DNA from 2 places in the Kitasatospora sp. NPDC096147 genome. Region 2 is predicted to be linked to the other one. Evidence: riboswitches for the same ligand, from Rfam matches in the RefSeq annotation. Region 2 holds a riboswitch; the other holds the start of a gene.

Region 1 (14,952 bases), on a different contig from region 2:
TGCGGGTGACGGGCCGTCAGGCCCCGGGCGGGGTGCGGCTCAACCGACGTAGCGCCAGCCCGCCCCGGCCCGGGCCCGCTGCCCGGCCCCGGTGGCGACCGCCGCGCGGTACTGCTCGACGGTGAGCTCGGCGGCCCGCTGCCAGGTGAACCGGGCCAGCACCCGCTCCCGCCCGGCCGCGCCGAGCCGGGCCCGCAGGTCCGGGTCGTCCAGCAGTCGGCCGAGCGCGGCGGCCAGCGCCCCGGCGTCGCCGGGCGGCACCGCGAGACAGGTCTCGCCGTCCGGGCCGGCCACCTCGGGGATGGCGCCGCCGGTGGTGGCGACCAGCGGGGTGCCGGTGGCCATCGCCTCGGCGGCGGGCAGCGAGAAGCCCTCGTACAGCGAGGGCACGCAGGCCACCTCGGCCGACCGGTAGAGGTCGACCAGCTCCCGGTCGGTCAGCCCGGTGCGGAACTCGACGTGCGCCTCCAGGCCGAAGCGGCGGACCGCCTCGCTCACCGGGCCCTCGCCCTTCTGCGGCTTGCCGACCACCACCAGGTGCGCCTCGCGCTCGGTCCGCACCTTGGCCAGCGCCTCCACCAGGTGGACCAGGCCCTTGAGCGGCACGTCCGCACTGGAGGTGGTGACGATCCGTCCGGGCACCACGGCGATCTCCTCGGCGGGCGACCAGAGCCGGGTGTCGGCGCCGATCGGCACCACCGCGATCCGCCCCGGCGGGGTGCCCAGGTGCTCGGCGATCTCGCTCTTGGAGCTGCCGGAGACGGTGATCACGTGTGCCAGCCGGGCGGCCACCCGGCGCTGCATCCGGACGAAGCCGTACCAGCGGCGCTTGCCGAGCCGCTCCAGCCGGGTGGTGGCGGCGTCGATCTCCAACTGCCGGTCCACGGTGATCGGGTGGTGCACGGTGGTGACCAGCGGGAAGCCGTGCCGGGCCAGTCCGAGCAGGCCGTAGCCCAGGGTCTGGTTGTCGTGCACCACGTCGTAGCGGCCCTTGTGCGCGGCCAGGTACCGCCGGGCCCGGAGCGAGAAGGTGAGCGGCTCGGGGAAGCCGCCGGTCCGCATCCCGGCCACCTCCAGCACGTCCACCAGCCCCCGGTACTCGCCGAGAGCCGGGGTGCGGAACGGGTCGTCCGCCCGGTACAGGTCCAGGCTGGGCAGCTCCACCAGCCGGACGCTGCCCGGGCCCTCGACCTCGTCCAGCACCGGGTACGGCTGGGCGCCGATCACGTCCACGTGGTGGCCGAGCCGGGCCAGCTCGCGGGAGAGGTGGCGGACGTACACGCCCTGGCCGCCGCAGTACGGGTCGCCCCGGTAGGAGAGCAGGGCGATGCGCAGCGGTCGCGGCGGCAGCGCGGTCATCCGGGGCTCCTGTCCCCTACTCCCGTCCGCGCAGCGGCGCGGGCCGGAAAGTAGATCACGTTTCATGCTTCTGTGGGCCTTGAAGATACCCGGCTCGGGGCCCGCGGGCGGACGGTCGACCCCTGCCTCGCTACTGACGGGTACGTCAGTTCCGGAGAGCTCCATTCTGACTGCTCCACCGGGCAGCCCGACCCGGCCTTCACTGTGACATAGCTCTCCCGACGCCTTCCCGTCGACGTGTCCTCACCTCCCGCCCCGTGGTTCAATCACCCCCGTCCCCTACGTCCGCCGGTCCGCCCGGGGAGGCCCGCATGACCACCACCGCCGCCCCCGGCGCCGGGCTCACACCCCGTCAGGCCGAGCGCCGCCGCCGCATCCTGCGCGCCTCCACCGCGCTGGCCGCCCGGGGCGGGTACGAGGCGGTGCAGATGCGCGAGGTGGCCGAGACCGCCGAGGTGGCGCTGGGCACCCTCTACCGGTACTTCCCCTCGAAGGTGCACCTGCTGGTCGCGGTGATGCAGGAGCAGCTCCAGCACCTGCACGAGCAGGTCCGCCGCCACCCCCCGACCGGCGAGGACCCGGCGGCCCGGGTCGCGGAGACCCTCACCCAGGCGTTCCACGCCCTCCAGCGCGAGCCCCGGCTCGCGGAGGCCATGGTGCGCGCCCTCTCCTTCGCCGACCGCTCGGTGGGTGCCGAGGTGGACGCCGTCTCCGCCGTCACCTCGGCCATCGTGCTGGACGCCGCCCAGCTCGGCCCCACCCCCACCCCCGCCCAGCAGGCCGCCCTCCGGGTGGTCGCCCACACCTGGCACGCCACCCTGCTGGCCTGGCTCTCCGGCCGCGCCTCCCTCGCCGAGGTCCGCGCCGACCTGCACACCGCCGCCCGCCTGCTCACCCTCTGAGCCCACGCGCCCGATCCCGTGCCCGTGAGCCCACGCCCCTGATCCCTCGTCAGGGCGCGGTGTACCCCCGGGGCAGCACGATGCTCTTGGTCTCCAGGTACTCGGCGAAGCCCTCGGGGCCGAACTCGCGGCCGACGCCGGACTGCTTGTAGCCGCCGAACGGGACGCCGCAGTCGAGCAGGAAGGTGTTGACCGCGTAGGTGCCGGTGCGGATCCGGCGGGCGATGTCCAGGCCGTGCTCGACGTCTGCGGTCCAGACCGAGCCGGAGAGGCCGAACTCGGAGTCGTCCGCCAGCCGGACGGCCTCCTCCTCGTCCTGGTAGGGCAGCAGGCAGACCACCGGCCCGAAGACCTCCTCACGGGCGATCCGGCTGTCGTTGCGGACCTCGTCGAAGAGCGTCGGCTCGACGTACCAGCCGCGCTCCAGGCCGGCCGGCACCCCGCCGCCGGTGAGCAGCTTGGCGCCCTCGGCCCGGGCCAGCTCGATGTAGTCCAGGCTGCGCTGCCGCTGACGGGCCGTCACCAGCGGGCCGACCGCCGTCTCCGGGTCCATCGGGTCGCCGGTCCTCAGGGCGGCCACGGCGGCGGTGAAGCGCTCGGCCAGCTCGGCGTGGTGCGCGGCGGGGAGCAGGATCCGGGTCTGGGCGACGCAGGCCTGGCCGTTGTTGAGGTAGGCGGCGGCGACCAGCGAGCGGACGGTGCGCTCCGGGTCGGCGTCGGGGAGCACGATCGCGGCGGACTTGCCGCCGAGTTCGAGGGTCACCTTCTTCAGGGTGCGGGCCGCACTGGCCATCACCAGCCGCCCGGCGGCGGCCGAGCCGGTGAACGAGACCTTGTCCACACCGGGGTGGCCGACCAGGTAGGCGCTGGTCTCCCGGTCGGCCGGGAGGACGGAGAGCACGCCCTCGGGCAGCCCGGCCTCCCGGACCACCTCGGCCAGCACGTAGGCGTCGAGCGGCGTCTCCGGCGAGGTCTTCAGCACCACCGTGCAGCCCGCCAGCAGGGCCGGCGCCAGCTTGGAGGCGATGCAGAACTGCGGGACGTTCCACGGCACCACGGCCGCCACCACCCCGGCCGGCTCGGTGCGCACCAGGGCCCGGCCGAAGGCACCGTCCCGGAGCTCCTCGAAGACGTGCGCCTCGGCCACCTTGAGATAGGCGTCCCAGATCGCCACCGGCCCCTGCCCCTGGGCCGGCAGGCTCCAGGAGATCGGCGAGCCGTTCTGAGCGGTGATCAGCTCGGCCAGCTCGCGGGCCCGGGCGGCCAGGCCGTCCCGGATCCGGCGGACCACCGCGATCCGCTCGGCCGGGGAGGTGCGCGGCCACGGCCCCTCGTCGAAGGCCCGCCGGGCGGCGGCCACCGCGCGGTCGACGTCCGCCTCGGCGGCGTGCGGCACCCGGCCGATCACCTGCTCGGTGTGCGGGGAGCGGACCTCGATCACCCCCGGGCCGGCCGGCCCGGTCCAGGCTCCCCCGATGAACAGCTCGCCGTGCTCGACCACCCCGGTCATCCCCGACTCCTCCACTCACGCCCGAAACTGATACCTGTTCCAGTCCGTTTCTAGTGCGTCCCGCAGGGCGGCGTCCAGACCGCGTCACCCGGACGGGAACGGACCGTGTCGGCACGGACCGGACCTTTCGGGCGGTTAGAGTCTGTAGCCGCCGGTACAACTTCATCCGCTCCTCGACGGGGGAAGCCGGTGGGACTCCGGCACTGACCCGCAGCCGTGAAAGTCGGAATGCCCGTCCGGGAGCGAGCGGCCACGTCGAGGTCCACGGGCGGTGCCCCCACACCGCCGCAACCGCTCACCGAAAGGTCCAAGCACCGCCATGCTCACCACCACCCGCGCAGGCACAGCCGCGCTGGCCACCGCCACCCTGGCCGCCGCCCTGCTGGCCGGCACCGCCGCCCCCGCCCTCGCGGACACCCCGTCGGCCTCCCCCTCCCCCGTCGCGGCACCGGCCGCCGTCTACGGCAAGGGCGACCCGAGCTACGACGGGGTGTGGCGGCAGTCGCTGGCCCTGATCGCCCTCGCCAACTCCGGCGTGGTGCCCGCCGACGACGCGGTGAACTGGCTCACCGGCCAGCAGTGCGCGGACGGCGGCTGGCCCTCGTACCGGGCCGCCGGCACCGACCCGGCCGGCTGCGACACCAAGACCGAGGACAGCAACGCCACCGCGATGGCGATCCAGGCGCTGAGCAAGCTGGAGGGCCACCAGAACGCGGTCAGCCGGGGCGTCGAGTGGCTGAAGCGGGTTCAGAACCCGGACGGCAGCTGGGCGTACAACCCGGGCAACCCGGGCGACGCCAACTCCACCGGACTGGCCGTCAGCGCGCTGCTCACCGTCGGCACCGACCCTGCGGCGGTGGCCAAGGACGGCAAGAGCGCCTACGACGGCCTGGCACTCTTCCAGCTCGGCTGCGCCGCCCCGGTCGGCCAGCGCGGCGCCTTCGCCTACCAGCCCGCCCCGGACGGCACGCTCGCCCCCAACGGACTGGCCACCGCCCAGGCCGCCCTGGCCGCGGCCGGCGGCAAGCTGCCCGTCACCAACACCAACCGGGTGGACGCCGCGCCCAAGCCGCTGGACTGCTCCACCGCCACCTCCGGCCCGGTGCCGCGCGCGGCCTCCGCCGAGGCGGTCTCGGCCCACCTGGTCGGGCAACTGGCCATCGACGGCCAGCACCTGATGCTCACCACCCCCGGCGCCGCCCCCACCCCCGACTTCGCCGCCACCGCCTGGGCCGCCCTCAGCCTGATCCAGGCCGGCCACCCGAAGGAGGCGGCCGGTCCGACCGACTGGCTGGCCGGCAACGGCTACGCCTGGGCCACCAAGGGTCCGTCCGGCACCGACGCCTCCGCCGCCGCCACCCTGGTGCTGACCGCCCAGGCGGCCAAGCTGGACCCGCTCAACTTCGGCGGCAGCAACATCCTCCAGCTGCTGATCGACTCCGGCCCGGCCCCCAAGTCGGTGCCGCCGGCCGCCGGCGCCGCCGCCTCGGACTACCCCAAGGGCACCAAGGCCCCCGGCTCCAGCATCACCGAGGCCGAGAACAACGGCGGCTTCTCCCCGTTCTGGCTGATCGGCGTCGGCCTGCTGATCGGCATCGGCGGCGGCCTGCTGATCAGCCTCCAGCGCAAGCGCGGCAACCACACCCCGGGCGGCGCCGCCAAGCCCGCCACGGCGCCCACCACGACGCGCACCACCGAGCCCGCCGCCCCGGGCGCCACGTCGGACGGCTCGTCGGACGGTTCGTCGGACGGCTCGTCGGGCACCGCGAAGCCCGCCGAGGCCCCGGCCGAGGGCAAGGACGGCGAGCAGAAGTGACGCCCCGTCAGCCCGGTGCGGCGGTGGCCCCGGCCGCCGCCGCACCGGCCTCCCCCGTGCAGCGGGCCCTGGCCCTACCGCTGGCCCTACCGCTGGCCGTCCTGCTGCTCGTCCTCCTCCCCGCCCCCGCGCACGCCACCGGCTACCGCTACTGGTCCTTCTGGAAGTCCACCGGCTCCGCCTGGACCTACCAGCAGCAGGGCCCGGCCGTGTACGTGCCGCCGGACGGCAGCGTGGACGGCTGGCGCTTCGCGGTCAGCCCGGACGGCGGCCAAGACGCCGCCCGGCCCGGCAGTACCGGAGACTTCGCCGCGCTCTGCGCCGACACCCCGGCGCAGAGCGGCCGGAAGCGGGTCGCCGTCGTGCTGGACTTCGGCACCACCGCCGACGCCCCGTCCGGCGAGACCCCGCCCACGCCCTCCCCGCGCACCGGCTGCGCGGTGGTGGCGACGGCCGCCTCCTCCGCCGAGGTGCTGGCGGCCGTGGCCCCACCGCTGCGCTACGACTCGGCCGGCATCCTCTGTGCCATCTCCGGTTACCCGAAGGCGGGTTGCGGCGACACGGTGAACGTCGGCGGTCCGGCCTCCTCGACCGGCGGCGGCCCCGGCGGCGGCTCCGGTGACAGCGGCTCAGGTGACGGCGGCTCAGGCCCGGTCCTGGGCGTGGTCGCGGGCGTCGTGCTGATCGCCGGGCTCGGCGGCGCCGCCGTCTGGCAGGCCCGGCGCCGACGCAGCTGACCCCTCTCCCCCTCCCTTCCCTCCTCCGAAGGTCTCCCGTGCCCCGAGCCACCCGTTCCGCCATCGGCCCGCGCCGTCTGCACCCCGGTGCCTGGTGGCTCTGGGCCCTCGGCCTCGGCGCGGCGGCCTCCCGGACCACCAATCCGCTGCTGCTCCTGCTGATCGTCGCCGTCGCCGGGTACGTGGTCGCGGTCCGCCGCTCCACCGAGCCCTGGGCCCGCTCGTACGGCACCTTCCTGAAGCTGGCCCTGGTGGTGCTGGGCATCCGGCTGGTCTTCACCGTGCTGCTCGGCTCCGCCGTCGGCGGCACCCACGTGGTGCTCACCCTGCCCCAACTCCCGCTCCCCGACTGGGCGCAGGGGGTGCGGATCGGTGGCCGGGTGACCCTGGAGGCGCTGCTCTTCTCGCTCTACCAGAGCCTGCGGCTGGCCACCCTGCTGATCTGCGTCGGCGCGGCCAACTCGCTGGCCAGCCCGTCCCGGCTGCTGCGCACCCTGCCCGGCGCGCTCTACGAGGCGGGGGTGGCCGCCGTGGTGGCGATGACCTTCGCGCCGAACCTGGTCGCCGACGTCCAGCGGGTGCGCACCGCCCGCCGCCTGCGCGGCCGTTCCGACAAGGGGATCAAGGCGCTGCTCAGCGTCGGCCTGCCGGTGCTGGAGAGCGCGTTGGAGCGGTCCGTCAGCCTGGCCGCCGCGATGGACAGCCGGGGCTTCGGCCGCACCGCCGACGTCCCGCCCCGGATCGCCCGGACCACCGGCGCGCTCACCCTGCTCGGGCTGCTCGGCGTCTGCGTCGCCTGCTACGGGCTGCTCAGCGCGGACGGCGGCGGCTGGGCCTTCCCGGTGCTGCTGCTCGGCCTGCTGGCCGCCGGGGCCGGCCTGGCGCTCGGCGGGCGCCGCTCGCTCCGCACCCGCTACCGGCCGGACCCGTGGGCCTGGCGGGAGTGGTCGGTGGCGGGCTCCGGTGCGGCGGTGGCCGGGCTGCTGATCCTGCTCTCCCTCCGCGATCCGGCCGGCTTCAACCCGACCGTGGTGCCGCCGAGTTGGCCCACCCTCCCGGTGCTGCCCGCGCTCGCCGTCCTGCTCGGCCTGCTCCCCGCCTTCGTCGCCCCGTCCCCCGCCCCCTCCTCCCTTCCCCCGAGGCAGCCGTGATCACCTTCGACCAGGTCTCCGTCCGCTACGGGGACGCCGCCGCACCCGTGCTGCGCGAGCTGGACCTGACCGTCCCCGAGGGCGAACTCTGCCTGGTGGTCGGCCCGTCCGGCGTCGGCAAGTCCACCCTGCTGGGCACCGTCAGCGGTCTGGTCCCGCACTTCACCGGCGGCGTGCTCACCGGCCGGGTCACGGTGGCCGGCCGGGACACCCGGGAGCACCGGCCGCGCGACCTCGCCGACGTGGTCGGCACCGTCGGCCAGGACCCGCTGGCGCACTTCGTCACCGACACCGTCGAGGACGAACTCGCCTACGGCATGGAGTCCTTGGGCCTGCTCGCCGACGTGATGCGGCGCCGGGTCGAGGAGACCCTCGACCTGCTCGGCCTGGCCGAGCTCCGGGACCGCCCGCTCTCCGCCCTCTCCGGCGGCCAGCAGCAGCGGGTCGCGATCGGCTCCGTGCTCACCGCACACCCCAAGGTCCTGGTGCTGGACGAGCCGACCTCCGCCCTCGACCCGGGCGCCGCCGAGGAGGTGCTCGCCGTGCTGCAACGCCTGGTGCACGACCTGGGCACCACCGTGCTGCTCACCGAGCACCGGCTGGAGCGGGTGGTCCAGTACGCCGACCAGGTGCTGCTGCTCTCCCCCGACGCGCCACCGCTGCTGGACGACCCGGCCACCGTGATGGCGCTCTCCCCGGTGTACCCGCCGGTGGTCGGCCTCGGCCGGGCGGCCGGCTGGAGCCCGCTGCCGCTCAGTGTCCGGGACGCCCGCCGCAAGGCCGCCCCGCTGCGCACCACCCTGGACGGCCGCACCCCGCCCGCCCCCGCCCCCTCCCCCGGGCCGGTGGTGGCCGGCGCCAACCGGCTGGTGGTCCGGCGCGGCCCCGCCCCCGTCCTGCGCGGCGTCCAACTCCCGCTCCACGCCGGGGAGATCACCGCCCTGATGGGCCGCAACGGCGCGGGCAAATCCACCCTGCTCGGCACCCTCACCGGCCTGCACCGCCCCGACTCCGGCGCCGTCCACCTCGGCGAACTGGCCACTGCTCCGCACAGGGCCAAGCCCCGCGACCTGATCCGGCAGGTCGGCCTCGTCCCGCAGGACCCGCGCGACCTGCTCTACGCCGAGACCGTGGCCGCCGAGTGCTCCGCCGCCGACGCCGACTCCGGTACCGAGCCCGGCAGTTGCCGGGCCCTGGTCACCAGGCTGCTCCCCGGCATCGACGACTCCCTGCACCCCCGCGACCTCTCCGAGGGCCAGCGCCTCACCCTCGCGCTCGCCGTGGTGCTCACCTCCCGCCCCCCACTGCTCCTGCTGGACGAGCCCACCCGGGGCCTGGACTACGCCGCCAAGGCCCGCCTGGTCACCGTGCTGCGCGAGCTCGCCGCCGACGGCCACGCCGTCCTGCTCGCCACCCACGACGTCGAGCTGGCCGCCGAACTCGCCCACCGCACCGTCATCCTGGCCGACGGCGAGATCGTCGCCGACGGCCCGAGCGCCGAGGTGGTGGTCTCCTCCCCGGCCTTCGCCCCCCAGGTCGCCAAGATCCTCGCCCCGCTCCCCTGGCTGACGGTCCCCCAGGTCACCACCGCCCTCGCCGAGTCCGCCGCATGACCGCCCCCGCCGCCGCCCCCGCCGCCACTCCCGTCTCGCCCCTGGACCGCCCCGTCCCGCTGGGCCGCCGCTCCATCACCCTGCTCCTGCTCATCACCGCCATCGGCGTGATGGCCTTCGGCTGGCCCCTCCTGGCCGGCTCCACCTCCACCGTCGCCTACCACTCCGCCGACGCCCCCTGGCTGTTCGCCCTGCTGCTGCCGCTGCTGATCGGCGTGGTCATCGCCCAGATCTCCGAAGGCGGCCCCGGCCAGGCCGGGATGGACGCCAAGTCGGTCGCCATGCTCGGCGTGCTGGCCGCCGTCGGCGCCGCCCTGCGACCGCTCGGCGCGGGCACCGCCGGTCTGGAGCCGATGTTCTTCCTGATCGTGCTGGCCGGCCGCGTCCTCGGCCCCGGCTTCGGCTTCGTCCTCGGCGCCCTCACCATGTTCGCCTCCGCCCTGCTCACCGCCGGGGTCGGCCCCTGGCTCCCGTTCCAGATGCTCAGCATGGGCTGGGTCTGCCTCGGCGCCGGTCTGCTCCCCGGCCCCGCCACCCTCCGGGGCCGCCCCGAACTCGCCCTGCTCGCCACCTACGGCGCCCTCTCCGCCCTCGCCTACGGCACCGTGATGAACCTCCAGGGCTGGCCCTTCCTCGACGCCGGCCTCCCCCCGGCCCTCTCCTACTCCCGCGAGGCCGACCTCCTCACCAACCTCACCCACTTCCTCGCCTACTGCCTCACCACCTCCCTCGGCTGGGACCTCCCCCGCGCCGCCCTCACCGCCGTCCTCTGCCTCACCATCGGCGCCCCCGTCCTGCGCACCCTCCGCCGAGCCACCCGCCGCGCCGCCTTCGCCACCCCGGCCACCTTCGAACACGCCGAGGACGCCTGACCCCCACCAGGGGTCAGGCGTCCTCAACCTCGCTACTTCCTCAGACCTCGAACCCGGCCGCGAACCCGACGAACGACGCCCACGCCTCGACCCCGAACACCAGAGCCGGCCCCTCCGGGTCCTTCGAATCACGCACCGGCACCACGCCCCCGCCCACCGACCCGGGCGCCCACTCGACGCAGTTGCCGGAGTTTCCCTCGGAGTGGGAGCTCTTCACCCACACCGCCACGGACAGATCCACCTTCGGGGAAGTAGCCATGCTCATCAAGTCCCTTCATGACACGCCGGATCAGGCGTGCCGACTGATCGACAGGCAGCGCATGAGCGCGGGTCAGATCATAGTCAGCGGCATACTTGGTGACCTCGGACGGATCGTCGATGAAATGCCCTGACGCAAGGCTTTCGGTGTAGATCCGTTTCTGACCGTCCGCCGACTCCATCAGGATCATTCCTGCCGTGTGCAGCCGGGTCGACTCACCGCGCCCGAACGGCAGCACCTGAATCACGACGTTCGGCCGCCGCATCAACTCCAACAGGTGCGCCAACTGCTCCCGCATCACCTCCACCGACCCCACCACCCGCAGCAGCGTCGGCTCGTCCAGCACCACCACCAGCAGCGGCGCCCCCTCCCCGACCAGCCGTGCCTGCCGCCCCTGCCGTTCGGCCACCCGCCGGTCGATCAACTCCGGTCCCTCGTCCGGATTGTGGGCCTCGAACAGCGCCCGCATGTACGCCTCGGTCTGCAGCAAGCCCGAAACCCGCCCGGTCTGCAATTCCCGGATCTGCACCGCCTGCCGCTCGACGACCACGAACTCCGAGAACCAGTCCCAACTCGGCCGCCGCCCCACCAGATACGGCGTCACCAACTCCCAGGCGGCGACCAACCCGCCCTCCGCCCCGAGCGCCACGTCCAACCGCTCGGCCCAGACCCGGTTCAGCGCCGACCGGTCGTTCTCGTAGTGGCTGATCATCGTCTGATGGGCGTTCAACCGCTCCGCCAACTCCGCCTGGGTGAGCCCGGCCGCCTCCCGGTACCGCCGGACCACCGCCCCCAAGGTCGCCGATGGATCAACTCCCTGCACCGGAACAGGCTTTCGAGCCGCCACACCCGCCCCCAATAGTCTTGCAACGCTCATACCGAAACGCTTGGTGACGGAAGTATCACAGCCTGATGCTGGCCCTGCGGACCCTACGGCGAATTCGCCACCCCACCCCGGAGGCAGCACCATGTCCACCACCACACCCCCACCCGACGGCGGCAACGGTGACCCGCACACCGTCCGCCTGTCCCTGGCCGTCTACCGCATCACCCCGGACGGCACCCGCCTCCCGGTCTCCGCCCGCAGCTACCTCGCGGACGACCGCCTCCCCTTCGTCCGGATGGCCCGCTGGCCGGACTGCCGCTGCCCGCTGCACACCGCCGGAATCATCCAACCCACCTGACCAGAGGCTGACTTGAGCGACATCACCGCCCCGAGCAACCCGACCGACCCGACCGACCACAAGGGAGCCGAACGCCGCCGACGGGAAGCCCGCCTCGCCGAGATCGCCCAACTCGCCACCGCGAAACAGGTCGCTCGCACCCACCTCGAAGCACTGGACGCCCGACTCCGCCGCACCGCCCGCGCCGCCTACTCCGCCGGCGCCTACTGGCACGAGATCGCCACCCACGCCGGCGTCTCCACCGAGACCGCCCGGCACTACCGCTACGACCTGGTCGACGGCATCCCCCGCAACCCCACACCCCCGATGGCCCCGCGCACCATCCGCGAACGCGGCGAATGACACCACGACCTCGGCCCGGCCATCGCGCCAGGGGACCGCTCGGTACCCCAAGCGCACAGTTCGGCACCTGCCACCGGTCGCCCTGACCGCAGCCCGCCACAGCCGGGCCGTCGTCCTCACCCGGCATCCGGCCGACCTCACGGCGCTCGACGCCCGGGACGTGCAGGTCATCGTGGTGCGACCCGCCGCCGATCCGGCAGCCCGACCACCAGAAGGCCCCGGCGCTCCACGAGGAGCACCGGGGCCGTACGGTCAAACCGCCTGCGATCAGGCGGACGTCGGGCCCGCCGACTGGACCACCTCGAAGGACCACAGCTCGGCACCGCTCGCGGCGGGCCTCGGCTGCTCGCCGTCCTTCGGCGCGCCGCCCTGCCCGTGCGCGGCCCGGGCCGGGCCGTCGGCCCACGCCTGGTAGGCCTCCTCACTGGCCCAGCGGGTGTAGACGAGGTAGCGGTCGCTGCCCTCGACCGGGCGCAGCAGCTCGAACCACTCGAAGCCGTCCGAGCCCTCGACCGAACCGGCCCGGGCGGCGAAGCGCTTCTCCAGCGTCTCCCGCATCTCGGCGGGCACGGTCAACACGTTGATCTTCACGACAGACATGCGACCACCTCACGGCCCCTCACCCTCCGCCCCCGTGGAGCGGGCCGCGCACCAGTCGACCAGCACCAGGTCGTACTCCGCCATCAGCCCGGCGAGCCCGGGCACCTCACCCGGCGCCACCGCCACCACCAGTCCGAGCGCCGACACCCGCCCCGCCACGCTCCGCCCGTAGAGCACCGCCGACCCGACCTCAACCGCGAACGAGTCGGCCACCCGTCCCTGCTCCTGGCGCAGCGCCACGCCCTCGTAGGTCCGGGAGACCGGCAGCAGCGCGTACAGCCGCTCCAGCGTGAGCGCGCCCACCAGCGGCTCGGCCGGCCCGCGCCGCTGGTGCAGCTCGGTGAAGCCCCAGCGCTCCTCACCACCGGAGCCGAGCCGGCGCGCGTTCTCGGCCCAGATCCGCCGGACCGCCCGCAGTTCCGCTTCCACCCCGGCCAGTTGGCGGCGCTCGATCAGCTCGACCTGCCGCCAGTCGTCCTCGTGGATCACCAGGTCGTCCTCCGACCCGCCGACCGCCGGCACCAGCGGCGGCAGGTCCGCCAGCATGGTCGGGATCGTGTAGCCGACCAGCCGCGGGTCCACCTTCTCGACCCGCCGGACCGACACCACGGCCCGCCCCGCCGCCAGCACCCCGGCCCGGTCGGCCGGCTCGGTCCGGAGCACCTCCCAGAGGTGCTCCCCGACCCCGAGCCCGGCCCCCGGCCGGAACTCCGGGAGCTCCTCCGCCGGGTACTCCGCCTTCCCCAGCGGGAGCCCGTCGGCCTCGTCGACGAACACCATCACGATCATTCCCCGGCTCTCCATGGCCGGATGCTACAAGCCAGGCCCGAGGCAGGGCAGCGGCCGGAAAACCACTGCCCCCTCAGCCCCGTGCCCTCCTAGGGTGATCCGATGACCGACTATCAGGAAGCAGCCGACCGGACGGCCTGGTGGGCCGACTTCGAACAGCGGACGGTGACCGCCTACCGGCAGGCCGGCTGCTCACCCGCCCTCGCGCAGGCCATTCACGACCAGGCAGTCAAGCGAGCACCCGCGTTCACCCTGCTCAGCGACGCCGCCCACTGGCTCGCCCTCTCCGTCACCGACGGCGTCGGCCGCATCCACGACCTCACCGACCCGGCCGCGCTCCCGTTCGCCGAGCGCTGGTGCGCCGAGCGTGGCGCCACCCGGATCGAGACCCGCCTCACCGGTACGCCCGGCCCGTTCGCCGACTACCCGGTCGCCGGCCAGAACCGGCTGCGGACCTTCGCCACCACCGAACCCCCGGCCCTGCCCCCCGGCCTGACGATCCGCCCGCTCACCAAGGCCGAGTACCCGGTCTGGCTGGCCGCCGAGCGGGACGCCTACGTCCTCGACATCGTCCGGGCCGGCGCTCTCACCCCCGAGCAGGCCCGGGAGAAGTCGGACCGCGACTTCGCCGAGGAGCTCCCCCAGGGCCGGGACACCCCGGGCCACGGCTTCTACGCCTTCGAGGCCGGCGGCGAGGTGGTCGGCACCGGCTGGGTGCAGCACTCCTTCCTCCCCGGCACCACCTTCGGCTTCTCCCTGGAGATCCACCCGGAGCACCGCGGCAAGGGCCACGGCCGCTCCGCCATGGCCGCCGCCGAGTGGATCACCCGTCAGGGCGGCGACCACACCCTGATGTTCAACGTCTTCGGCGGCAACCAGGTCGCCATGAACCTCTACGACGCGACCGGCTTCGCCACCGTCTACGAGACCCGCTCCCGCCCGCTCGACTGACCACTGCCGGGGGCGGGTTCACGCACGGCGGCGCGGCGGGCTCTCAGTAGGTGACGGACCGCCGGCCGGCGGCCCCACCCTCCCGGGAAAGGGCACGGATGGACCCGCTCCTCGGCAGCACCCTCGCCCTGCTGACCGCCCACCTCGCCGCCGTGGTGGCCCTCGGCCTGCGGCTGCGCTCACAGACCCGCCAACTGCGCACCCAGCACCACCTGATCGAGACCCTGGCCCGCGAACTCCCGCCCGGCAGCCGCTTCGAGGAGCATCACCCGGACGGCCGCCGCATCCTGCTCACCGTCCCCGGGACGGCGCCCCGGTGAACGAGCCCGAGCAACTCGACGTCTGGGCGGAGACCGTCCCCGCCACGGAGACCGGCCGACCGACCGACAGCACCGAGGAGTTCGAGGACTTCTACCGGAATCACTTCACCCGGCTGGTCGCCTTCCTGATGGTCCAGGGCGCACAGCTCACGCTGGCCCGTGACATCGCCCAAGAAACGATGATCAAGGCGTACCGCCGCTGGTCGGAAATCTCCCGCCCGGCCGCCTGGGCCCGCACGGTCTCCTCCCGCGCGCTGATCCGGCATTTCAGCACCGTCAGCGAAGACCCGGTGGAGACGGTCCCGGAGACCCGTCTGCTCCGGCTCCGCCCGGACGAACTGCACCTCTGGGAGCACCGGCAGGATCTGCTGACCCTCCTCGACGGGCTGCCGCCCCGGCAACGCCAGGTGCTGGCCTGGACCTTGGAGGGGCACACCCCGAGCGAGATCGCGGAGGAGCTCAGGATCGACTCGGCCGCCGTCCGGGCCAGTCTGCTGAAGGCCCGCCGGGCCACAGCCGCCAAGATCACCCGGGAGGAGGAGGCATG
Region 2 (14,952 bases):
GCCGCCGGTGGCACCCCGCTGGTGGTCGCCGCCAGGAACGGCTCCGACCCCGCCCGCGCCCTCGGTGTCATCCACCTCAAGGACGTGGTCAAGGAGGGCATGCGGGAGCGCTTCGACGAGCTGCGCCGGATGGGCATCAAGACCATCATGATCACCGGTGACAACCCGCTGACCGCCAAGGCGATCGCGGAGGAGGCGGGCGTGGACGACTTCCTCGCCGAGGCCACCCCCGAGGACAAGATGGCGCTCATCAAGAAGGAGCAGGCGGGCGGCAAGCTGGTCGCGATGACCGGCGACGGCACCAACGACGCCCCCGCCCTCGCCCAGGCCGACGTCGGCGTGGCGATGAACACCGGCACCATGGCGGCCAAGGAGGCCGGCAACATGGTGGACCTGGACTCCAACCCCACCAAGCTCATCGAGATCGTCGAGATCGGCAAGCAACTCCTCATCACCCGGGGGTCGTTGACCACCTTCTCGATCGCCAACGACGTGGCGAAGTACTTCGCGATCATCCCCGCGATGTTCGCCACCGTGTACCCGGGCCTGGACAAGCTCAACATCATGCAGCTGCACAGCCCGCAGTCCGCCATCACCTCGGCGATCGTCTTCAACGCCCTGGTCATCATCGGCCTCATCCCGCTGGCCCTGCGCGGCGTCAAGTACCGCCCCTCCGACGCGAGTTCGCTGCTGCGCCGGAACATCGGGATCTACGGCCTGGGTGGTCTGGTGGTGCCGTTCGTCGGCATCAAGCTGATCGACCTGATCGTCCAGTTCATCCCCGGCCTTAGCTGAAGCGGAGGAAGAAGCAATCATGTCCAAGCCCCTGCCCGCCTCCGTGCGCAACCACTGGACCGCGCTGCGGATGCTGCTGGTGATGACCGTGATCCTCGGCATCGCCTACCCGCTGGCCGTCACCGGCATCAGCCAACTCGCCTTCGCCGAGAAGGCGAACGGATCCATCGTCACTTCGGACGACAAGGAGGTCGGCTCCAGCCTGCTCGGCCAGACCTTCGACCTCCCCAAGAAGAACCCCGACGACCCGGACGAGGCCGCCCAGCCGGACCCGAAGTGGTTCCAGCCCCGCCCCGCCGCCTATCCCTACGACCCGAAGAGCTCCGGCGCCTCCAACCTCGGCCCCAACAGCGACGTGCTGCTCAAGGCCGTCCAGGAGCGCCGTGCCGCGGTCGCCGCCTTCGACGGGGTCGACCCGGCGAGCGTCCCGGCCGACGCCCTGACCACCTCCGGCTCCAGCCTCGACCCGCACATCTCGGCCGCCTACGCCCAGCAGCAGGTCAACCGAGTCGCCAAGGAGCGCAAGCTGCCGACGGAGACCCTGCACAAGCTGATCGACAGGTACACCGAGGGCCCCGCACTCGGCTTCCTCGGCCAGGAAGGCGTCAACGTCGTCCTCCTCAACAAGGCACTGAGCGAGCAGAAGTGACGCCACTTCGGCACACCGACTAGACGAACCGGCCCGGACGCGGGATGCAGCACCGCGTCCGGGCCGGTTCGACCGCATCCGCACGCACGCACGCACCCACCGCACGCACGCACGCACGCACCCACCGCACCCACGCCCTCACCGCACTCGCAGGAAAGAGCAGCGCCCATGCCCCGCGACCTCACCCCCGGCACCGCGCACCGACGCGGCCGGCTGAGGGTCTACCTCGGTTCCGCCCCCGGCGTCGGCAAGACCTACCGGATGCTGGACGAGGCGCGCAGACGTCAGGAACGCGGCGCGGACGTGGTGGTCGGCTACATCGAGTGCCACGGGCGGCGGCACACCGAGAACATGCTGCAGGGCCTCGACGTCATCCCCCGGGCCCAACGGAACTACCGGGGAACCGAGTTCACCGAGATGGACCTGGATGCGGTGCTGGCGCGGCACCCCTCGGTGGTCCTGGTGGACGAGCTCGCCCACACCAACATCCCCGGCGGGCGGCACGCCAAGCGCTGGGAGGACGTCGAGGAGCTCCTGACCGCCGGGATCGACGTCATCACCACCGTCAACATCCAGCACCTGGAGTCGCTCAACGACGTGGTGCAGAAGATCACCGGCATCCCGCAGCGGGAGACCGTCCCCGACGAGATCGTCCGCCGGGCCGACCAGATCGAGCTGGTCGACATGGCCCCGCAGGCGCTGCGCCGCCGGATGGCCCACGGGAACGTCTATCAGGCAGAGAAGGTGGACGCCGCGCTCTCCCACTACTTCCGGGTCGGCAATCTCACCGCGCTGCGCGAGCTGGCCCTGCTCTGGGTCGCCGGGCGGGTGGACGAGGGACTGCGCGACTACCGCGCCGAGCACCGCATCGACCGGGTGTGGGAGACCAGGGAGCGGGTGGTGGTGGCCCTGACCGGCGGCCCCGAAGGGGAGACCCTGATCCGCCGGGCCGCCCGGATCGCCGACCGCACGGCCGGCGGCGAGCTGCTCGCCGTCCACGTCACCCGCAGCGACGGCCTGGCCGGTGCCTCGCCCGGCCGGCTCGCCCAGCAGCGGCACCTGGTGGAGAGCCTCGGTGGCAGCTACCACGTGGTGGTCGGCGACGACATCCCGACCGCCCTGCTGGCCTTCGCCCGGGGCCGGGACGCCACCCAGCTGGTGCTGGGCACCAGCCGGCGCGGCCGGGTCAACCGCTTCCTCACCGGCCCCGGCATCGGCGAGACCACCGTGGACGCCTCCGAGGACATCGACGTCCACATGGTCACCCACGAGTTCACCGGCCGCGGCCGGCTGCCCGCCCTCGGCCGGCGTCACTCTCCCCGGCGCACCTTCGCCGGCTACCTGTCCGGGCTGGTCCTGCCGGTGCTGCTCACCCTGCTGCTCTCGCACACCACCCTCAACCTCACCACTGACGCCCTGATCTTCCAACTCGGCGTCGTCGCAGTCGCGTTGCTCGGCGGCGCGGTCTCCGCACTGCTCGCCTCGGTGGTCGCCTCCCTGCTGCTCAACTACTACTTCATCCCGCCCGTCCACACCTTCACCATCACCGAGCCCAACAACGTCATCGCCCTCGTCGTCTTCGCCGCAGTGGCGCTGACCGTCTCCACCGTGGTCGACCGCGCGGCCCGGCTCACCACCCGCGCCGCCCGGGCCACCGCCGAGGCCGAGACCCTCTCCACCCTGGCCGGCAGCGTGCTGCGCGGCGCCGACGCGCTGCCCGCGCTGCTCGACAAGTGCCGCACCGCCTTCGGCATGGACACCGTCGCGCTGCTCGACCGCACCGGCGGCGCGGTGCTGGGCCGCAGTGACGCGGCCCACCGCACGGACGGGTCGCCGGACGTCACCGAGATCCCGGTCAGTGCCGACGCCGTCCTGGTCCTGACGGGCCGTCGGCTGCCGGCCGCCGACCAGCGCGTGCTGACCGCCTTCGCCGCCCACGTCGGTGCGGCACTCGAACGCGACCGGCTCGCCACGGTGGCCGCCGAGGTCGAGCCGATCAGGGCCGCCGACAAGATGCGCACCGCCCTGCTCGCCGCCGTCAGCCACGACCTGCGCACCCCGCTGGCCGCCGCCCTCGCCTCGGTCGGCTCGCTGCGCAGCCCCGACGTCGAGTTCTCCGAGGAGGACCGGGCCGAACTCCTGGCCACCGCCGACGAATCCCTGGTCAAGCTCACCCGCCTGGTCGACAATCTGCTCGACATGAGCCGCCTCCAGGCCGGCGCCCTCACCCTCCACCTGGCGCCCACCCACCTGGACGAGGTGCTGCCGCGCGCGGTCGACTCGCTCGCCGACCCCGACGCCCCGGTCCAGCCCTGGGGCCTCGCCGACACCCCGCCGGTGCTCGCCGACCCGCCGCTGCTGGAACGCGTCCTGGCCAACGTCATCACCAACGCCCTGCGCCACAACGCCCCCGGTGCCCCCGTCCTGGTGACCGCGAGCACCCACGCCGGCCGGGTGGAGATCCGGGTCATCGACCGGGGCCCCGGCATCCCGATCGGGGACCGGGAGCAGGTCTTCCTTCCCTTCCAGCGCCTGGGAGACACCGACAACACCACCGGCACCGGCCTCGGCCTCGCCCTCTCCCGGGGCCTGGCGGAGGCGATGGACGGCACCCTGGAGGTCGAGGACACCCCGGGCGGCGGCACCACCATGCTGCTCACCCTCCCGGCCGCCGGTCCGCCGGCCGAGGCGGCGGCGGAGTGAGCCGGATCCTGGTGGTGGACGACGAACCGCAGGTCCTGCGGGCCCTGACGGTCACTCTGCACGCCCGGCACCACGCGGTGCTGACCGCCTCCACCGGTACCGACGCGCTGGACCTGGCGGGGCGTCAGCCGCCGGAGGCGGTGCTGCTCGACCTCGGGTTGCCCGACCTGGACGGCATCGACGTCATCCGGGGCCTGCGGGCCGCCGGCGCCGTCCCGATCATCGTGATCTCAGGCCGGGCCGACACCACCGAGAAGGTCCGGGCCCTGGACGCCGGGGCCGACGACTACCTCACCAAGCCCTTCGTGATGGACGAACTGCTGGCCCGCCTGCGGGCGGTGATGCGCCGGCCGGTCGCCGGGAATCCACTGCCGGTGGCCGTCGTCGGTGCCCACCGGATCGACCTCGCGGCCGGGACCGTCACCGGCCCCGACGGCCCGGTGCGCCTCACCCCCACCGAGTGGAAGATCCTCGCGCTGTTGCTGGGCCGGCCCGGCCGGTTGGTGCCCGGCGGCGAGATCCTGCACCAGGTCTGGGGCCCCGGACACGAGCAGCGCTCCAACTACCTGCGGGTCTACCTCTCCGGCCTGCGGCAGAAGTTGGAGCCCGACCCGGCCCGCCCCCGCCACCTGGTCACCGAACCGGGCATCGGCTACCGGTACGTGCCCTGACCCGCCGGAGTTCAGTCGCCGTCCGCGGTCGGCGGCGCGAACCGCACGGGGGCCTCGAAGTTGGCCCGCCGGGCGGCCCGGCGGAAGACGGTCAGCAGTGCCGGGCCGACCAGCAGCAGGCAGACGCCGGTCGTGACGGCCCGTCCGGTGTCCCAGCCGAGCGAGGTGGTCAGGTCGAAGAGCAGGTAGCGGTGCCACTGCTCGGTGAAGGGCAGCCCGGGAAGATACGCGATCGAGCTGTTGGGGTCGAGCGAGAACGGCCAGAAGGAGAGGTTGAGCAGGAAGCCGAACAGGTAGCCGGACAGCGCCCCGTAGACCGCGAGCATCGCCGCCTCGGCCTTGCCGCGCAGCGGCGGCAGCAGCCCGGCCAGCAGGCCGACGAAGGCGCAGCCGAACATCTGGTACGGCATCCACGGCCCCACCCCGCCGGTGAGCAGCGCGGAGGCGAACAGCGAGGTGCAGCCGAGCACGAAGCCGAAGCCGGGGCCGAACACCCGCCCCGCGACGACCAGGACGAAGAACACCGTCTCCACCCCGGCGGTGCCGGCACCCAGCGGCCGCAGCCCGGCGTTCACGGCCGAGAGCACGCCGAGCATGGCCAGCGCCTTGGCGTCGATCCCCCCGGCGGAGATCTCCGCGATCACCACGGCGAGCACCAGCACCAGCAGGGCGCCGAAGATCAGCGGTGGCGCGTACGCCTCGCCGAACGTGCCCGGGGCCACCACGAAGGGCCACAGGAACGCGATCAGGCCGGTGAAGGCGGCCAGTGCGACCATGACCCGGGCCCGGCCGGGGAGCCGGACGGCGGCGGGGAGAGGGTTGGGGAGGGCGGTCACGGGGCGGCCTCCGTGAGGGCGGGCACCCGGGCCACCTGAGCGGTGGTCAGGTAGGGGAGCGGGGCGAGGACCTTGGCGGTCTGCGGGGCGAAGGTCGGCGAGGCGACGATCACCTCGGCGGTCGGTCCGTCGGCGACCACCTCGCCCTCCGCCATCACCACCACCCGGTCGGCGGCGCCGGCGACGAACTCCACGTCGTGGGTGCAGACCACCACGGACCGCCCCTCGGCGGCCAGTCGGTCCACGACGGCGGTCAGGGCGGCCTTCGCCAGGTAGTCCAGGCCCCGGGTGGGCTCGTCCAGCAGGACCACCGGCGGGGCGGTGGCCAGCTGGATCGCCAGCACCAGGGCCAGCTTCTGCCCTTCGGAGAGGTCGCGGGGGTGGAGCGCGTCCGGGATGCCCGGGGCCAGCCGGTCGAGTATCTGCCGGGCGGTGGTGCCGGGCCCCGCGTTGGTGCCGGCGCCGGTCTGCGCCGCGTCGCGGTCGGCCTGCTCCAGCTCCTGGGCCACCGTCTCCAGGTAGAGCAGGTCGGTCGGGGTCTGCGGGACCAGCCCGACCAGTCGGCGGGCCTCGGCGGCCGAGACCTTCTTCGGGTCGGCGGCCGGCCGCCCGTCCCGGTCCACCCGGACGGTGCCGCCCTGGCGCGGGCCGGAGCCCTGGAGGGCCCAGAGCAGGGAGGACTTCCCGGAGCCGTTGCGCCCCATCAGCGCCGTCACCTGGCCGGCCCGGAGCTCCAGCGAGACCTCCCGGACGGCCACCGTCCGGCCGTGCTTGACGACGACCTGCCGGGCGGTCAGCACCGGTTCCCCGTCGGCCGGTTGCTGCCGGGGCGGCGGGACGGGCAGCCCGGTGAGCCGTTCGCGCAGCGGGGCGGCGGCCCGGCGGGCGTCGCGGATCGAGAGCGGCAGCGGTCGCCAGCCGGCCAGCCGGCCGAGCTCGACCACCGGCGGGGCGATGGCGGTGTCGGTGAAGACCTCGGCCGGTGGCCCGTGCCGCACGGTGCCGTCACCGGGCAGGTACAGCACCCGGTCGGCGTACTGGACCACCCGCTCCAGGCGGTGTTCGGCCAGCAGCACGGTGACGCCCAGGTCGTGCACCAGCCGGGTGATGGCGGCGAGCACCTCCTCGGCGGCGGTCGGGTCCAGTGCGGAGGTCGGCTCGTCCAGCACCAGCACCCTGGGGTGGGCGGTGAGCACCGAACCGATGGCGACCCGCTGCTGCTGACCGCCGGAGAGCTCGCTGAGACCCCGGTGCCGCAGATCGGCCAGACCGAGCAGGTCGAGGGTCTCCTCGACCCGCTTGCGCATCACCGCCGGCTCGATGGCCAACTGCTCCATCGCGTAGGCCAGTTCCTCCTCCACCGTGTCGGTGACGAAGCCCGCCAGCGGATCCTGGCCCACCACGCCCACCACATCGGCGAGTTCGCGCGGGGGGTGGTGCGCGGTGTCCCGGCCGTCCACCGTGACCCGGCCGCTCAGGGTGCCGCCCGTGAAGTGCGGCACCAGCCCGTTCACCGCGCCCAGCAGGGTGGACTTCCCGCTGCCGGTGCGGCCCACCACCAGGCAGAGCTCGCCCTCGGGGACGGTGAGGTCCACCCCGTGCAGGACGGGGTGCTCGGCGCCGTCGTAGCGGACGGCGACCTGGTCGAAACGGATCACTGGGCTACCTCGGCGGGCGTGCGGGTGGTGTCGGCGGCGGGGTGCTCGGTGGCGGCCCCTGCGGGGGCGGGCGGTCGGCCCGGGGGCGGGGAGATCACCCCGGCCAGCCCGGCCAGCAGCAGCGCGGCCACCGGAAGGGCCGGCAGGGTAGGCCAACTGAGCGGGTAGAGCGACGGGTTGAGGTCGGTGGGGTCGTAGCCGACGCTGATGCTCAGCAGGACGGCGGCGGTCACCCCGCAGGCCGCCACGCCCCACTCGGCGGCCCGCCACGGGTCGGGCCGGTAGCTGGTGCGACGGACCCGGCGGCCACCGAGGGCCAGGCCGCCGACGCAGAGCGCGGAGCCGACGGCCAGCGCCGGCAGGCCGAGCAGGGCGGGGGCGGTGCCGTCCAGCAGTCCGTACATCCCGGCGCACAGGCCCGCCATGCCGAGCAGCATCAGGGCCCCGGTGATCCGGCGGGAGGCCCGGGTGGCGGTGCCGGAGCGGCCGTAGCCCCGGGAGTCCATCGCGGCCGCGAGGTGCAGGGAGCGCTCCAGCGCGTCCTCCAGCACCGGCACGGCGATGCTCCGCAGCGCGCGCAGTCCCTTGCTCCGGCCGGCCCGCAACCGCCGTGCCCGGACCACTCGTTGGACGCTTTGCACCAGCTGGGGGGCGACGCTGAGCGAGACCGTCACGGCGACGCCGAGCTCGTACAGCGCGCCCGGCAGCACGCGCAGGGCGCGCTTGGGGTTGGCGAGCGTGTTGGCCGCGCCGATGCAGCAGAGCAGACAGGCCAGCCGCAGGCCGTCGGTGGCGGCGGAGAGGGTGGCCTCCAGGGAGACCGGGCCGCCGATCTGGATGCCCGCGTACCAGTCGGGGGTGGGGATGTGCGGGAGCGAGAACAGCAGGTGGTCGCGCGGCGTGATGCCGGTGGCGAAGACGCAGCGGAAGGCCACCCGGATGGCCACCACGGTCAGCGCCAGCCAGAGGTAGTACTTGAAGCCGCGCGCCCAAGGGGCCTCCGTGCGGCGGGAGGTGACCACGAAGCCGAGGACGGCGAGCACCAGGAAGAGCAGCAGGGGGTTGGTGGTGCGGCTGGCGGCGGTGCCGAGGGCGAGCGCCCAGATCCACCACGCCACCGGGTGGAGGTCGCGCGGGATCCGGCCGGTGGTCCTGGTGGAGTCCGGCGGCGTGCTGTCGGTGAGTCGTGCCACCGGGTCACTCGGCCTGGCGGCGTCGGCGGCGGCGCAGCGCGGCGACCGTGGTGGCGACGCCGAGGGCCACCACCAGGGCGATGCCGGTGACGGCCGGGGCGATCGACCCGGCATCGTGCGGAGCGTCGGCGACCGGGGCGGCGTCGACGGGGGTGAGGCCGGTCGCCGGAGCGGGGGACTCGGTGGGCGAGGGGGCCGGCCCGGTGGAGGGTGCGTCGGTGGAGGGCGCGGGGGTGGCGGTGTCCTGCGGAGCGGCGCCGGGGGTGGCGGATTCGGCAGGCTGGTCGGTGGGGCGCGGTGCGTCGGGTGCCGGAGCGGAAGGCCGCGGGGCCCCGGTGGTGCTGCCGGGCGGGGTGGCCTTGCCGCCGGTGGTGCCGGAGCCGCCGCTGGTGCCCTTGGTCCCGCCCGTGGTGGCGGTGCCGCCGGTCGAGCCGGAACCGGTGCTGCCGCTGCTGCCGCCACCGCCGGAACTTCCGTTCCCGGAACCGCCGTTGGTGCCGCCTCCGGTGGTGCTGCCTCCGGTGCTGCCGCCACCCGTGGTGGTCCCGCCGCCCGAACCGCCGGTGGAGCCGCCACCGGCCGGCGGCGTGGAGGGCTGGCTGCCGCCACCGGGCGTGGTGTTGTGCGCCCGCAGGCTGTCCGGTGACATGGTCGGCCGGCCTTCGGTGCCCTCGATGTTGGTCGCGCCGAAGATCCACAGGTCGACACTGCCGGGCAGCGGCTTGTAGCTCATCGCCCCCAACTGGCTGTAGGACCAGGAGTTCTGCCCGGGATCGGCGTGCCAGTACGACCAGTAGGCGGTGGCGGGCGGGGTCTTGACGCACTTCTCCTGCTCGGGCGGCGGGTACTGCTTGCCGCCCTGGTGACCGCTGTAGCCGATCCGGCAGATGAACGCCGGGCCGTCGTGGCCGGTGCCGGTGGTCTTCCAACCGCCTTGGTTCAGCAGGGTGTAGCCGGTGGTCGGGGTGGTGCCGCAGGACCGCAGCAGCGGACCGCCCCAGCGGCTGAAGTCCACCGCGAGCACCACCCCGGAGGTGGTGGTGCACTGGTCCATCGGCAGGGGGTCGGCGGCGGCCGGGGCCGCCCCCGCCGCCAGCCCGCCGAGGGCCAGCGAGAGCGTGACCCCGGCGGCGGCGAACAGGCGCGTCAGACGGCCCGGTCGGCGGGTGCGGCGGAGCCGGTCGGTGCGGCCCGGGTGGCGGCTCACCGGTGGCGCCCGGTGCCCGTGGCGTCGCTGCGGCGGCGCAGGGCGATCAGGACGGCCGCGCCGCCTGCGGTCAGCAGTACACCGGGACCGACCAGACCGAGGACCTCGGTGCCGGTCCAGGCGAGGCTGGAGTCCTGCGAGCCGCTCTGGCCGCCTGCGGGGGTGTCGCCGCCGCTGCCGCTGCCGGGGTTGCCGCCAACGGGGTTGCCACCGCCGGTGGTTCCACCGGGTGCGGTGGCCGCGGTCGTGGTCGCGACCGCCGTGGACGAGACGGAGGGCGACGCCGACGGGGAGCTGGTGGCCGATGTGGACGGCGAGGTGGAGGGGGAGGGCGAGGTGGAGGGTTCCGGCGACGCCGACGGCGACGGTGAGGTCGACGGCTCGGGCGAGGCCGACGGGGAGGGCGAGGTGGAAGGTTCCGGCGAGGCCGACGGGGACGGCGACGACGAGGTGGACGGGGACGGCGACGGGCTCGGCTCCGGGGTGCTGCCGAGATCCCGCTTCAGGGTGCCGAAGGAGATGCCGGTCACCCCGCCGAGCGCCTGGGTCGAGGCCCGGACGTCCGAGCCCTTCTGCCCGCTGGAGGCGACGTCGAAGCCGCCGTCCGCGTTCTGCCGGTCGGCCAGGAACTCGACGGCCTTGGCGATCCGTGCCGCGTAGGTGCCTTGACGGAGCGTCATGCCCTGGACCGCCAGGGCGGCCGAGTTGGTCGAGTTCCCGGCCGCGCCGGGGAAGCCGCCGTCGCCGGCCTGGGTGCCGGCGAGCCAGGCGAGGCCCTTGTCGACCGCCGCCGCGGCGTCCTCGCCGGGCACCAGCGACAGTGCCATCACGGCCATCGCGGTGCTGTCCACGTCGGAGTCGCCGGTGCTCGGGATCAGGCTCGGCCAGGCGCCGTTCGGACCCTGGAGGCTGCGCAGGTAGGCGATCGGGGCGGCGGCGTTCGCGGTGTCACCGGCCCTCAACTGGGCCATCACGCCGAGGGACTGGGAGAAGACCGAGGTGGCCCAGGTGTAGTTGCCGGCCGCCTCGCAGCCGAGGTCGGCGTCGGCCTTGGCGCAGATCGCGGCATCCAGGGCGGCGATCAGGTCGTGGCCGCCGAAGTTGCGCGGGTCGCGCCCGACGATCTCGGCGAGCAGGGCCTCCTTGCCGATCGAGCCGCCGCCGGCCTCCGGGAGTCCGATGGAGGTCCAGTCGTTGACCGTACGGCCGTTGCCGTCCGCGCCCTGGTGGTCGAGGAAGTCGACGATCCGGCGCAGCGCGGCGTCGTCGGTGCCGGTGGCGGCCAGCGCGAAGGCCGCGTCGATGGTCAACCCGTAGTCGGCCCACAGGAAGCCGGGCAGTGCGTCGTAGTAGTGGCCGTCGATCAGGTGGGCCGGGTCGGTCAGGTACCTGGCGCCCTTGGCCAGGTCCGGCGTGCGGCTCGGCTGCGGGGTGGTGGTGCCCCCGAGGTCCCGCAGTACGGTGGCGAAGTCCTGGCCGGTCAGCGCGAGCAGGGCCTGTTCGGTGGCGGGGACGTCCGAGTCCGGGGTCCACTCGTCGGGGAAGAAGCCGCCGTCCGGGTTCTGACGGGTGTTCAACCAGCCCTTGGCGGCGGCCTGCCGGGCCGGCTGGCCGGAGGCCCGCAGCCCCTGGGCCGCCATCGCGGTGCTGCCCACGTCGCCGCTGGCGCCGACGTAGGGGACGTAGGAGCCGTCGGCCTGCTGAGCCGCACCGAGCTGCTCGGCGGCCCGCGCGACGAACTCCGCCCGGCCGCCGGCCGCCCGGAGCGCGATCACGGCGAGCGAGGTGCTGGTCGGGTCGGACTCGCAGTAGCCGCCGGCCACGATCATCGAGCCGGCGATCCCGCCGTCCGCGCACTGGAGCACCTGGAAGCGGTCCAGTACGGCGGCCGGCACGGTGACGCCGCCGCGTACCAGGGCGATCACGCCGATGGCCTGGGTCCACGGGGAGGAGGCACCGTGGAAGTCGCCCGCCGCCGTGCACTTGCCGTTCTCGCCCTGGCCCTCGCAGACGTGGCCGACGAGGTCGGCGAGCAGGTCCCGGCCGCCGAAGGCACGGGGGTTGCCGCCGGTGCTCTCGGCGACCAGGGCCAGCAGGGCGGCGGCCCGCGAATCCGGCTTGGATCCGGCGCCGTCCGGGAACACGAACTGCTCGGTGTGCGCCTGGAGGAAGGCCACCACCTTGCGCAGGGCCGGGTCCTGGGTGCCGGAGGCGGCCAGCGAGAGCGCGGTGAGGGCGGTGCGGGGGAGGTCGGGCCCCTCGAAGGCCCAGTTCTCCATGTGGTCGCCGCCGACCAGTTGGGCGGCCAGCCAGCGGGCGGCGGCTGCCGGGTCGGCGGGGGCCGGCGGTGCGGTCGGACTCGGAGAGGCGGAGCCGGAGGGGGATGCGGAGGGGGATGCGGAGGACGAGGGCTCGGGGGAGGCCGACGGGTTGGGGGAGGCCGAGGGCTCGGCGGAGGCCGACGGGCTCGCCCCGTTCTTCGCCCGGACCGAGTCGGGGGTGAAGGTCGGTCCGCCGGTCTCGCCGCCGAGCGAGGTGGCGCCGTACACCCAGGCTTCCACCTCGCCGGGCTTCGGCTTCTGGCCCGCCGCGCCGAACTGGCTGTAGGACCACGTCTGTTGGCCCGGCGTGGCGATCCAGTAGGACCAGTACGCCTCGGCCTGCGGGGTGGCGGTGCAGGGCTCCTGGGCCGGCGTCGGGTACTGGACGCCGTTGCCGAAGGTGGAGCTGCCGATCCGGCAGATGAAGGCCGGGCCGTCGTGCTCGGTGCCGGCGGTGGTGAAGCCCGCCTTGAGCAGCAGGTTCATGCCGGTGGTCGGGTGGGCGTCGCAGCCGCGCACCACGCCGCCGCCCCAGGGCCCGAAGTCGACGGCGACGATCGCGCCGGTGGTGGCGGTGCAGTCCTCGATCGGGTCGGCCGCGGCGGTGCCGGGGCGGCCGAACAGCACGGTGCCGGTGGCGGTGACCGCGATGGCCGAGGTGAGCAGGACGGAGGCCAGGCTCCGGCCTCTGTGCGCGCGGGTGGTACGGCTGCTGCTGACCCTCACCGGTGTGTCTCCCTGATCGGTCGACGCGGGGTCCGACGGCGCAGCCGACAGGTCCCGGGTGCGGGGGACCTGAGGTGACCGCGTCGTAGTCCGCGACGACGCACGTGTTGCTGACGAACTCCTCGCGGCGGGCATTCCGGCTCACCCGCCCGGTCGGCGGGTCCACGGTTGCGGGTCAGCGCCGGATTCGGACCGGCTTCCCCCACCCTCGAAGATGAAAAAGCGGTTCATCAGACCACGGGGCGGTCCGGTCGGTCAACGATGCGTCATATCGCCTACGCCACATCGTGACCTGCGCCCCCGTGCGGTAGCGTCCGCGATGGCCGAGTGGGGGAACCCGGTGCGAATCCGGGGCTGACGCGCAGCGGTGTGGGGCGAGTTGACGCCCCGAGCCCGGATGCCCGCCCGGCCGAGTGCCACCAGCGTCGCGCACCAGCCGCGACGGCAGCCCACGCGAACCGGGCGCGGCGGTCCCCAGACGTCGGGCTCCGCCCGAGCGCGGCCAGGGGGACGGACCGGCGCCCCCTGCCGAGGAGTCGGACCGTGCCCTTCCAGCCCACCTCCCGTACCTGTGCCACCGTGGTCGCGCTCGCGGCCGGAGCACTGCTGTTCTCCGCCGTCCCGGCGGGGGCGACCGCGACCCCCGCCCAGATCGCCACCTCCAAGACCACCGGCGTCAGCTACCTCAAGTCCCTCCAGGCGGCGGACGGTTCCTACGTCACCGGCGGCGGCCTCTCCAACGAGTGGGCCTTCAGCGCCCTCGCAGCGGCCGGCACCGCCGCCGTCGACGTCACCCCGGGCGGCGACGCGACGAAGAACGCCCGCACCGTCTACCGCAACCAACTCGCCGCCGCCACCTGGCCGAGCGCCTCGCCCGTGGTCACCGACTACGAGCGCGGCATCCTCAACTCCTATGCGGCGGGCATCGATCCGGCCCGGGTCGGCCCGGCCCGGAACCTGATCGCCGACCTGGTCGCCTACTGGCAGACCGCCGAGCCCGGCTACTACGGCCCGTCCGCCAACTTCAACGGCACCGTCTTCGGCCTGCTCGCGCTCAGCGGCGCGAAGACCCAGGGCGGCACCAAGCGCGTCCCGCAGGCCCTGCTGGACGCCTCCGTCACCGCCGTCCGGGCCAACCAGCACAACGACGGCGGCTGGAACTTCAGCAAGGCGGCGGGCAATCCGACCGCCCTCGCCCAGGGCAGCGACATCGACATGACCGGCGCCGCGATGGCCTCGCTGTGCAGCGCCGGGGTGCCGAACACCGACACCGCGATCGTGGCCGCCAAGAACTTCCTCAAGGGCAAGCTGATCGCCTCGGGCGCCTTCAACTCGATGTACGGCGCCAACACCGACTCCAACGGCTGGGCCGTCTCCGGCCTGAACGCCTGCGGCATCGGCGCGCAGAGCGCGGACTTCACCTTCAGCAGCGGCAAGACCCCGGTCGACTTCCTGATCGCCCAGCAGTTCAAGCCCGGTGGCGGCTTCAAGTACCTCTCCACCGACACCGTCCCGTCCGCCTACGCCTCGGTCGACGGCCTGCGCGCGGTGGCCGGCGGCGGCTTCACCGCCACCCCGCCCACCCCCGTCACGGCCGGCGCCCCGACCTGGGTCTCCACCGCCGCCTTCACCGCCGGCACCGCCGCCCGGCTGGCGCTGGTGGTCGACGCGGGCACCGGTACCCCGAAGGTCTGCGCCGTCACCCTGACCCCGACCGGCACCACCACGACCCTCGGCGCGGTGCTCGACGCGGCGGCCTCCGCCACTCCGGCCGGCTGCGTCACCTCGGCCACCCCGTCCAGCGGTAGCGGCACCGTCACCGAGCTCAACGGCACGACCAACGGCGGCGGTTCGACCTGGCAGGTCAGCCTGGACGGCGCCACCGCCACGGCCGCCACCCGGGCCACCGTGGTCAAGCTCGGCGACACCGTCTCGCTCCGCTACGGCAGTTGACGGTCATGCCTCCTCCGGGGCCGGCGGGCTCAGGCGCGTCGGCCCCCGGGGGGGCGATCCGGTGGTGACGGCCGTGCCGAGGGGCGGGAGTATGGTGCCGACGGAAGGCCGGACGCGGTGGGGCGGGAGGCAGCGGTGACGGGTCGGTGGGTGTGGGCGGCGGCAGCGTACGTGGCCCTGGTGGGGGTGCTGGCCGGGCTGGGCGGTCTGCGGGAGGACACCCGGTGTTACCTCGCCGCA

What was found. A riboswitch is a leader RNA that binds a small molecule or an ion and turns the genes downstream of it on or off. The one in region 2 is predicted to bind cobalamin.
Positions count from the first base shown of each region.
Region 1: another riboswitch for cobalamin. It lies ahead of ACIRBX_RS12325 (prenyltransferase/squalene oxidase repeat-containing protein); the one in region 2 lies ahead of ACIRBX_RS24060 (prenyltransferase/squalene oxidase repeat-containing protein).

Region 1 is NZ_JBIWFX010000003.1:371,104-386,055, forward strand. Features, by position in the region: gene ACIRBX_RS12310 (glycosyltransferase family 4 protein) at 40-1,359, opposite strand; gene ACIRBX_RS12315 (TetR family transcriptional regulator) at 1,671-2,261, shown strand; gene ACIRBX_RS12320 (aldehyde dehydrogenase) at 2,311-3,771, opposite strand; cobalamin riboswitch at 3,907-4,026, shown strand; gene ACIRBX_RS12325 (prenyltransferase/squalene oxidase repeat-containing protein) at 4,091-5,587, shown strand; gene ACIRBX_RS12330 (SCO2322 family protein) at 5,584-6,324, shown strand; gene ACIRBX_RS12335 (energy-coupling factor transporter transmembrane component T) at 6,363-7,475, shown strand; gene ACIRBX_RS12340 (ABC transporter ATP-binding protein) at 7,472-9,088, shown strand; gene ACIRBX_RS12345 (ECF transporter S component) at 9,085-9,960, shown strand; gene ACIRBX_RS12350 (DUF397 domain-containing protein) at 10,001-10,225, opposite strand; partial or broken gene ACIRBX_RS12355 (Scr1 family TA system antitoxin-like transcriptional regulator) at 10,254-11,189, opposite strand; gene ACIRBX_RS12360 (hypothetical protein) at 11,188-11,403, shown strand; gene ACIRBX_RS12365 (hypothetical protein) at 11,416-11,745, shown strand; gene ACIRBX_RS12370 (antibiotic biosynthesis monooxygenase family protein) at 12,013-12,345, opposite strand; gene ACIRBX_RS12375 (hypothetical protein) at 12,355-13,149, opposite strand; gene ACIRBX_RS12380 (GNAT family N-acetyltransferase) at 13,237-14,085, shown strand; gene ACIRBX_RS12385 (hypothetical protein) at 14,184-14,405, shown strand; gene ACIRBX_RS12390 (RNA polymerase sigma factor) at 14,402-14,952, shown strand, end outside; gene ACIRBX_RS12395 (hypothetical protein) at 14,950-14,952, shown strand, end outside.
Region 2 is NZ_JBIWFX010000008.1:36,201-51,152, reverse strand. Features, by position in the region: gene kdpB (potassium-transporting ATPase subunit KdpB) at 1-795, shown strand, start outside; gene kdpC (potassium-transporting ATPase subunit KdpC) at 815-1,444, shown strand; gene ACIRBX_RS24090 (ATP-binding protein) at 1,613-4,147, shown strand; gene ACIRBX_RS24085 (response regulator) at 4,144-4,818, shown strand; gene ACIRBX_RS24080 (ECF transporter S component) at 4,830-5,594, opposite strand; gene ACIRBX_RS24075 (ABC transporter ATP-binding protein) at 5,651-7,312, opposite strand; gene ACIRBX_RS24070 (energy-coupling factor transporter transmembrane component T) at 7,309-8,505, opposite strand; gene ACIRBX_RS24065 (hypothetical protein) at 8,510-9,712, opposite strand; gene ACIRBX_RS24060 (prenyltransferase/squalene oxidase repeat-containing protein) at 9,709-12,759, opposite strand; cobalamin riboswitch at 12,868-13,014, opposite strand; cobalamin riboswitch at 13,090-13,162, shown strand; gene ACIRBX_RS24055 (hypothetical protein) at 13,285-14,712, shown strand; gene ACIRBX_RS24050 (hypothetical protein) at 14,848-14,952, shown strand, end outside.